Regions from separate parts of the Micromonospora sp. CPCC 205561 genome, predicted to be linked through region 1. Evidence: riboswitches for the same ligand, from Rfam matches in the RefSeq annotation. Region 1 holds a riboswitch; the other holds the start of a gene.
The links. A riboswitch is a leader RNA that binds a small molecule or an ion and turns the genes downstream of it on or off. The one in region 1 is predicted to bind thiamine pyrophosphate.
Positions count from the first base shown of each region.

Region 1 (3,396 bases):
TGTGAGCAGCTCGAACTCGACGGCCTGACCTACCCGTTCGACCTGGAGATCTGGTACGGCGACCGGGTCGCGGTGCTCGGCGCCAACGGCACGGGGAAGTCGCACTTCCTCCGGCTGCTGGCCCGCGGCGGCACCGACCCCGACCCGGCCAACGGCCCGGTCGACGGCGCTGCCGCGCTGGCGCCGGTGACGCACGCCGGGGTCGCCCGGCTCGGGGCGCGGGTGCGTCCCGGGCACTTCTCGCAGACCCACGACCGGCCGGAGCTGATGGCGAAGACGCTGGTCGAGATCCTCTGGCGGGGTGACGAGCACCGGGCCGGCATGGACCGGCACGCCGCGATGGCGGCGCTCAGCCGGTACGAGCTGGCGGGGCAGGGCGACCAGCGCTTCGGCACCCTCTCCGGCGGTCAGCAGGCACGGTTCCTGGTGCTGCTGCTGGAACTCTCCGGCGCGACGCTGCTGCTGCTCGACGAGCCCACCGACAACCTCGACCTGGCCTCGGCGGAGGCGCTGGAGGCGGGACTGACCGCGTTCGAGGGGACCGTGGTGGCGGTGACCCACGACCGCTGGTTCACCCGCACCTTCGACCGCTTCGTGCTCTTCGGAGGCGACAACGAGGTGGTGGAGACCACCGAACCGGTCTGGGACGTGGCGTGATCCCCGCCGCCCGCCGCCGACGTGCTCGACCGGCGGGGGGGGGCGGGTTCCGATGCCCACGGCGGGCGGCGGACGGCCGGCATAGGGTGGATCTCGTGACTGAGATGACCTTCCGCCGGTTGGGCGACTCCGGGCTCGTGGTGTCCGTGGTCGGCATCGGCTGCAACAACTTCGGCCGCAAGCTCGACCTCGACGGCACCCGGGCGGTGGTCGACGCCGCGCTCGACGCCGGGATCAACTTCTTCGACACCGCCGACATCTACGGCGAGCCGCAGGGCGGCTCCGAGGAACTGCTGGGCCAGGCGCTCAAGGGGCGGCGCGACGACGTGGTGGTGGCCACCAAGTTCGGCATGGACATGCACGGCATGAACGGCCCCGACTTCGGTGCCCGGGGCGCCCGTCGCTACGTCGCGCGGGCGGTGGAGGCGTCGCTGCGCCGGCTCGGCACCGACCACATCGACCTGTACCAGATGCACGAGCCCGACCCGGGAACGCCGATCGACGAGACGCTCGCCGCGCTCGACGACCTCGTCCGCGCCGGCAAGGTGCGCTACCTGGGCAACTCCAACTTCGCCGGCTGGCAGATCGCCGACGCGGACTGGGTTGCCTCCTCCGCCGGCCGGACCCGGTTCATCAGCGCGCAGAACCACTACAGCCTGCTGGAGCGCGGCGTCGAGGCCGAGGTGGTGCCGGCCTGTGAGCGGTTCGGCCTCGGGCTGCTGCCGTTCTTCCCCCTGGCCAACGGGCTGCTCACCGGCAAGTACAGGCGGGACCAGGCGCCGCCGGCCGGCAGTCGCCTCGCCGGTGGCGGCCGGTACGCCGAGCGTCTCGCCGCCGCCGACTGGGACACCATCGAGGCGATCGAGGCGTACGCCGCCGAGCGGGGGCTGTCGATGCTCCAGGTGGCGATCGGCGGGCTCGCCGCCCAGCCGGCGGTGACCTCGGTGATCGCCGGTGCCACCACGCCGGAGCAGGTGCGTGCCAACGCCGAGGCGGGCACCTGGCAGCCCACCGACGAGGATCTCGACGCCCTGCGCGCCATCCTCTGAACCACGCTGACACCGCCCCGGCACCGTCCTGCCGGGGCCGGTGTGTCTTCCGGCCGGCACCAGCCGACCGGGTGCCGCTCCCACGGATGATGACCGCGTCGCACCACATCCGATGGTCGTCCACCCGGTAGGCGTCACGGTGCACGTGGACGTCGGGGAGCAGGCGCCGCCAGGACCGTCCGCGCAGCATCGTCCAGGTCACCAGGCCTTCGGCGACCGCGGCGCTGCCTCGGAACGGCAGGAGGGGCGAGCCGGGGCGGGAGCCGGGCCGGGGAGGGCATCCGGACAGCATCGCGTGACGGACCGGTCACGCGCACCTCGCCCGTCGGCTTCGGCCGGTCGGTGTGAAATCCACGGCCCGCCCTTGGCGGATCCGGGGATCCGTCGTACGGTGACACCCGCAAGTGACCCACGGGAGCCCGGTACACCGGGCTGAGAGGGGGGCTGTGAGCCCCCGACCGTCGAACCTGATCCGGGTAATGCCGGCGCAGGGAGGAGTGTTGCCGTGCCGTCCCTCGGGCGACTGCATCTGATCACCGACACCCGTCCCGGGCGGGACCCGCTGGCCGTGCTGCGGGCCGCCCTTCCGGTGGCCCGCGCCGAGCTGGTCGTGCAGGTCCGCGTGGAGGACGACGCCACCGACCGGGAGGCGTACGACCTGGCCCGCCGGGCGGTCACGCTCTGCGAGCGGTACGGCGCAACCTGCCTGGTGAACGACCGGCTGCACGTGGCGCTGGCGGTGGGCGCCGCGGGTGGCCACGTCGGCGCGGACGACCTGCCGGTCGGGGCGGCCCGCCGGGTGCTCGGCGCCACCGCGGTGCTCGGCGCCACCGCCCGCGAGCCGGGGACGGCGACCGGGGCGGTCGCGGCCGGCGCCAGCTACCTGGGCGTCGGCCCCTGCCACGCCACCAGCACCAAGACGGGGCTCCCCGCGCCGATCGGCCCGGCCGGGGTGCGGGCCGTCGCCGACGCCGTGGACGTGCCGGTGGTCGCGATCGGCGGGGTGACCGCCGCGGAGGTGCCGGCGCTGCTGGCGGCCGGTGCGTACGGGGTGGCGGTGGTGGGCGCCATCAGCGGGGCGGCCGATCCGGCCCGGGCGACGGCGGAGCTGCTGGGGGCGCTGGGGTGTTGAGCCGACCGGACGTCGCCGTGGTGGGGGCGGGACCGGTCGGGCTGGCGATCGCCTGGCGCTGCGCGGCGCGCGGACTCCGGGTCGCCGTGCACGATCCCGCCCCGGGCTCCGGCGCCTCACACGTCGCCGCCGGGATGCTCGCCCCGGTCGCCGAGGCGTACTTCGGCGAGCGCGAGTTGACCGGGCTGCTGACCGGCTCCGCCGCCCGCTGGCCGGCCTTCGCCGCCGAGCTGACCGAGGTCAGCGGCGTGGACGTCGGCTACCGCACCGAGGGCACCCTGATGGTCGGGCTCACCGCCGACGACCTGGCCGAGGCGCGCCGGCTGTGGGCGTACCAGCAGGGGCTCGGGCTGTCCGTGACGCCGCTGCGCCCCTCGGCGCTGCGGGACCGCGAGCCGGCGCTGGCACCCCGGGTGCGCGGCGGTGCGCTCGCCGCCACCGACCACCAGGTCGACCCGCGCCGGCTGGTGCGGGCGCTGCGCACGGCCGCGGAACGGGCCGGTGCCACGCTGGTGCCCGCCGCCGTGCGCGCGCTGTCCGAGCTGGACGCCGGGGTCA
Region 1 is NZ_JBAKHV010000026.1:16,138-19,533, reverse strand. It holds gene V6V16_RS15435 (ABC-F family ATP-binding cassette domain-containing protein) at 1-657, shown strand, start outside; gene V6V16_RS15430 (aldo/keto reductase) at 744-1,706, shown strand; TPP riboswitch at 2,109-2,217, shown strand; gene thiE (thiamine phosphate synthase) at 2,212-2,838, shown strand; gene thiO (glycine oxidase ThiO) at 2,832-3,396, shown strand, end outside.

Region 2 (3,396 bases), on a different contig from region 1:
GTCGCCGCGACCCGGCCGGCTCCGGGCTTGAGCAGGCCACCGAGCAGCAGTGCGAGGGTCGACTTGCCGGCGCCGTTCGGCCCGAGGACGGCGAGCGCCTCGCCGGCGCGTACCGCCAGGTCGACGGCGGCCAGCCGGGGCGGCAGGCCGAGCCCTTCGGCGGTGAGCAGCACGTCGCCGGCCGGCGAGGTGGCGTGACGGGGCGGTACGGGCCGGCCGGGCACCCAGACCCCCTCGGCGGCGAGCGCGTCGCCGTGCCCGCCGAAGACGGCCTCGGGCGTGCCGTCCGCGCGGACGCCGCCGGCGGGTTCGAGCACGACCACCCGATCGACCAGGGGCAGGGCCTCGGCGACCCGGTGCTCGACCAGGATCAGCGTGGTGTCGGCGTCCAGCGCGCCGGCCACCGCCGCCCGGATCAGCGCCGCGCCGGTCGGGTCGAGATTGGCGGTCGGCTCGTCGAGCAGCAGCAGCCCGGGGCGCAGGGCCAGCACGCCGGCCAGGGCGAGCCGCTGCTGCTCGCCGCCGGAGAGGGCGGCCGTGGGGCGGTTCCGGGGGTACGGGAAGCCGACCCGGGCGAGTGCCTCGTCGACGCGGGGCCAGATCTCCCCGGCGGGGATGCCCCGGTTCTCCAGGCCGAAGGCCACGTCGTCGCCGCTGCGGGCCATCACGAGCTGGGTCTCCGGGTCCTGGAAGACGACGCCGACCCGCTCGCGGCCCTTGCGGGGGTCGAGCCCGTCGATCTCGACGGTGCCCTCCTGCTCACCCGAGTCCTCGGGCAGCAGTCCGGCCAGCGCGGCGAGCAGCGTGCTCTTGCCGGCGCCCGAGGGCCCGAGCAGCAGCACCCGCTCGCCGGCCTCGACGCGCAGGTCCACCCCGCGTACGGCCCAGGCCCGGCGGCCGGCGTGCCGCCACCCGAAGCCCCGCAGCGTCACCGCCCCCACCGGGCTCCTCCCTCCTCGCGTCGCGGATCCGGCCCCGGCCCGGTGATGTCGACCGGGCCGGGGCCGGATCCGCCGGCAACAAGCCCTCGGCCGGGGCCCACCAGGTCGACGCGGCGTGCCGTCGACCTGGTGGGCGCAATCAGATGGCGACGCGGTCGCGGCCGGCGGGGAACCGGTCCAGGGCGCCCGTGGTCGCCAGGGCGCGGGTGAGCGCCCATCCGCCGGCACCCGCGACGATCGTGGCGCTGACGACGGTGAGCACGGCGTACGGGATGCGGTAGCTGCCCATCGCGTAGTCGACGTTCCAGACGAAGAAGTCGAAGAGCGCCGCGCCGAGGCCGGTCAGCGCGCCCGCGATCAGCGCGGTGGGCAGCCGGAACGAGCGGTACCGGAAGGCCGCGAAGGCCAACTCGGCGCCGAGCCCCTGGATCAGGCCCTGCACGATCGTCACGCCGCCCCACTCCGAGCCGAGCAGCGCGGAGACCGTCGCCGCCACCGCCTCGCAGAAGAGCGCCGCGCCCGGCTTGCGGATCACCAGGCCGCCGAGGACGGCCGGGACCAGCCAGACGCCGTACATGATCGCCTGGCCCGCCGGGAAGAAAGCGAACGCCGGGTCGACGGCCCGCCACAGCAGGCCCCAGGCCCAGAAGATGACGCCGAAGGCCACCGCGATCACGGCGGCGACGACGACGTCGACGGTGCGCCACCGGGTGGCGGTGTTGTTGTCTCGCATGGTTGCTCCCAGTCCCGAACGCGAACCAGGAGAAGACGCACGCCGCGCCCGGAGGTGCCGGACGTCGACGCGGCTGGAGGTCGACCGAACTCCCTGCGCTGGCATTACCCAGATCAGGTTCGAGGGTCTGCGGGCGGTGCCCGCACTCTCAGCGCTGTGCGCTCCCCTGTCGGATGTGAAGTTGTCGCGCCGACGCTAACACCTTTGAAGATCATCGAGCAAAGTGATCTTTCCGCAGCTCACCAGCACGTTCGATCGACGCGGTCGGTCCCGGCCCGGTACTCTCGGGCGGCCACTGGGAATCCGGCAGAGGGACACGGACGTGACATCCGAGGCTGACCGCCGCGCGCCGGCCGGACGGGACCCCGGCGCGCTGGGCGTCGCCACCCCCGGCGTACCGCAGGAGGCGCCGGCGTCGCCCGGCGGCCCGGGCGGGCTGGTCGGGTCGGTTGAGGTGCTCGCCGGCCTGCTGGTCCTGTTGGTCGTCTTCCGCGACCCGCTCGCCCGCGCCCTCTCCGCGCCCCGGTTGCAGACCTGGACCACGGTCTTCGTCTCGGTCCTGGTGCAGGCGGTGCCGTTCCTGGTCTTCGGGGTGCTGCTCTCCGCCGTGATCGCGGTCTTCGTGCCCCGGTCGTTCTGGGCCCGGGCGCTGCCGCGCCACCCGGCGCTCGCGGTGCCGGTGGCCAGCGCGGCCGGCGTGGTGCTGCCCGGCTGCGAGTGCGGGGCGGTGCCGATCGCCGGGTCGCTGATCCGGCGCGGGGTCACCCCGGCCGCCGCCCTGGCGTTCCTGCTCGCCGCCCCGGCGATCAATCCGATCGTGCTCACCGCGACCGCGGTGGCCTTCCCCGACGACCCGGCCATGGTCCTCGGCCGGGCCGTCGCGAGCCTGATCGTGGCGATGGTGATGGGCTGGCTGTGGCTGCGCCTCGGCCGGGCCGACTGGATCCGGCTGCCGAGCCGGCCGGAGCTGGACGACAGCTCGCGCGGGCGGGCGTTCTGGGGGGCGGTCCGGCACGACGTCACGCACGCCGGCGGGTTCCTGGTGATCGGCGCGGCGGCCGCCGCCACGATCAACGTCGTGGTGCCGGAGCGCTGGTTGCGTACCCTCGCCGACGAGCCGGTGCTCTCGGTGCTCGCGCTGGCCGTGCTCGCGGTGCTGCTCTCCCTCTGCTCCGAGGCGGACGCCTTCGTCGCCGCCTCGCTGTCGCAGTTCTCGCTGACCTCCCGACTGGTCTTCCTGGTGGTGGGACCGATGGTCGACCTGAAGCTCATCTCGATGCAGACCGGCGTCTTCGGCCGGCGGTTCGCGCTGCGGTTCGCCCCGACCACCTTCGCGGTGGCCGTCACGGTGGCCGCCGCGACCGGGGCGGTGCTGCTGTGAACCGGCAGGCGCAGGCGGTCGTCCTGCTGCTGCTCGGCGGCGCGGTGGTCCGGGCCGGCCTCACCGACCTGCACCTGCGCTACGTCAAGGAGGGGCTGCGCCCCTTCCTGGTCGCCGCCGGCCTGCTGCTGGTGGCCACCGCGGTCATGACCCTCTTCTACGAGCTGCGCCCGCTGCTGCGTCGCACCGGCGCACCCCCGCCGGCCGACGACCACGACGACCACGACGACGGCCACGGCCACGGCCACCACGAGCCGCGCGTCGGCTGGCTGCTGATTCTGCCCGTGCTGGGCCTGCTGCTGGTCGCCCCGCCGGCCCTGGGCTCGTACGCGGCCGGGCAG
Region 2 is NZ_JBAKHV010000027.1:65,952-69,347, forward strand. It holds gene V6V16_RS16170 (ABC transporter ATP-binding protein) at 1-941, opposite strand, end outside; gene V6V16_RS16175 (ECF transporter S component) at 1,081-1,674, opposite strand; TPP riboswitch at 1,747-1,852, opposite strand; gene V6V16_RS16180 (permease) at 2,111-3,055, shown strand; gene V6V16_RS16185 (TIGR03943 family putative permease subunit) at 3,052-3,396, shown strand, end outside.
Region 2: linked by a shared signal. The riboswitch ahead of V6V16_RS16175 (ECF transporter S component) and the one ahead of thiE (thiamine phosphate synthase) in region 1 are both predicted to bind thiamine pyrophosphate.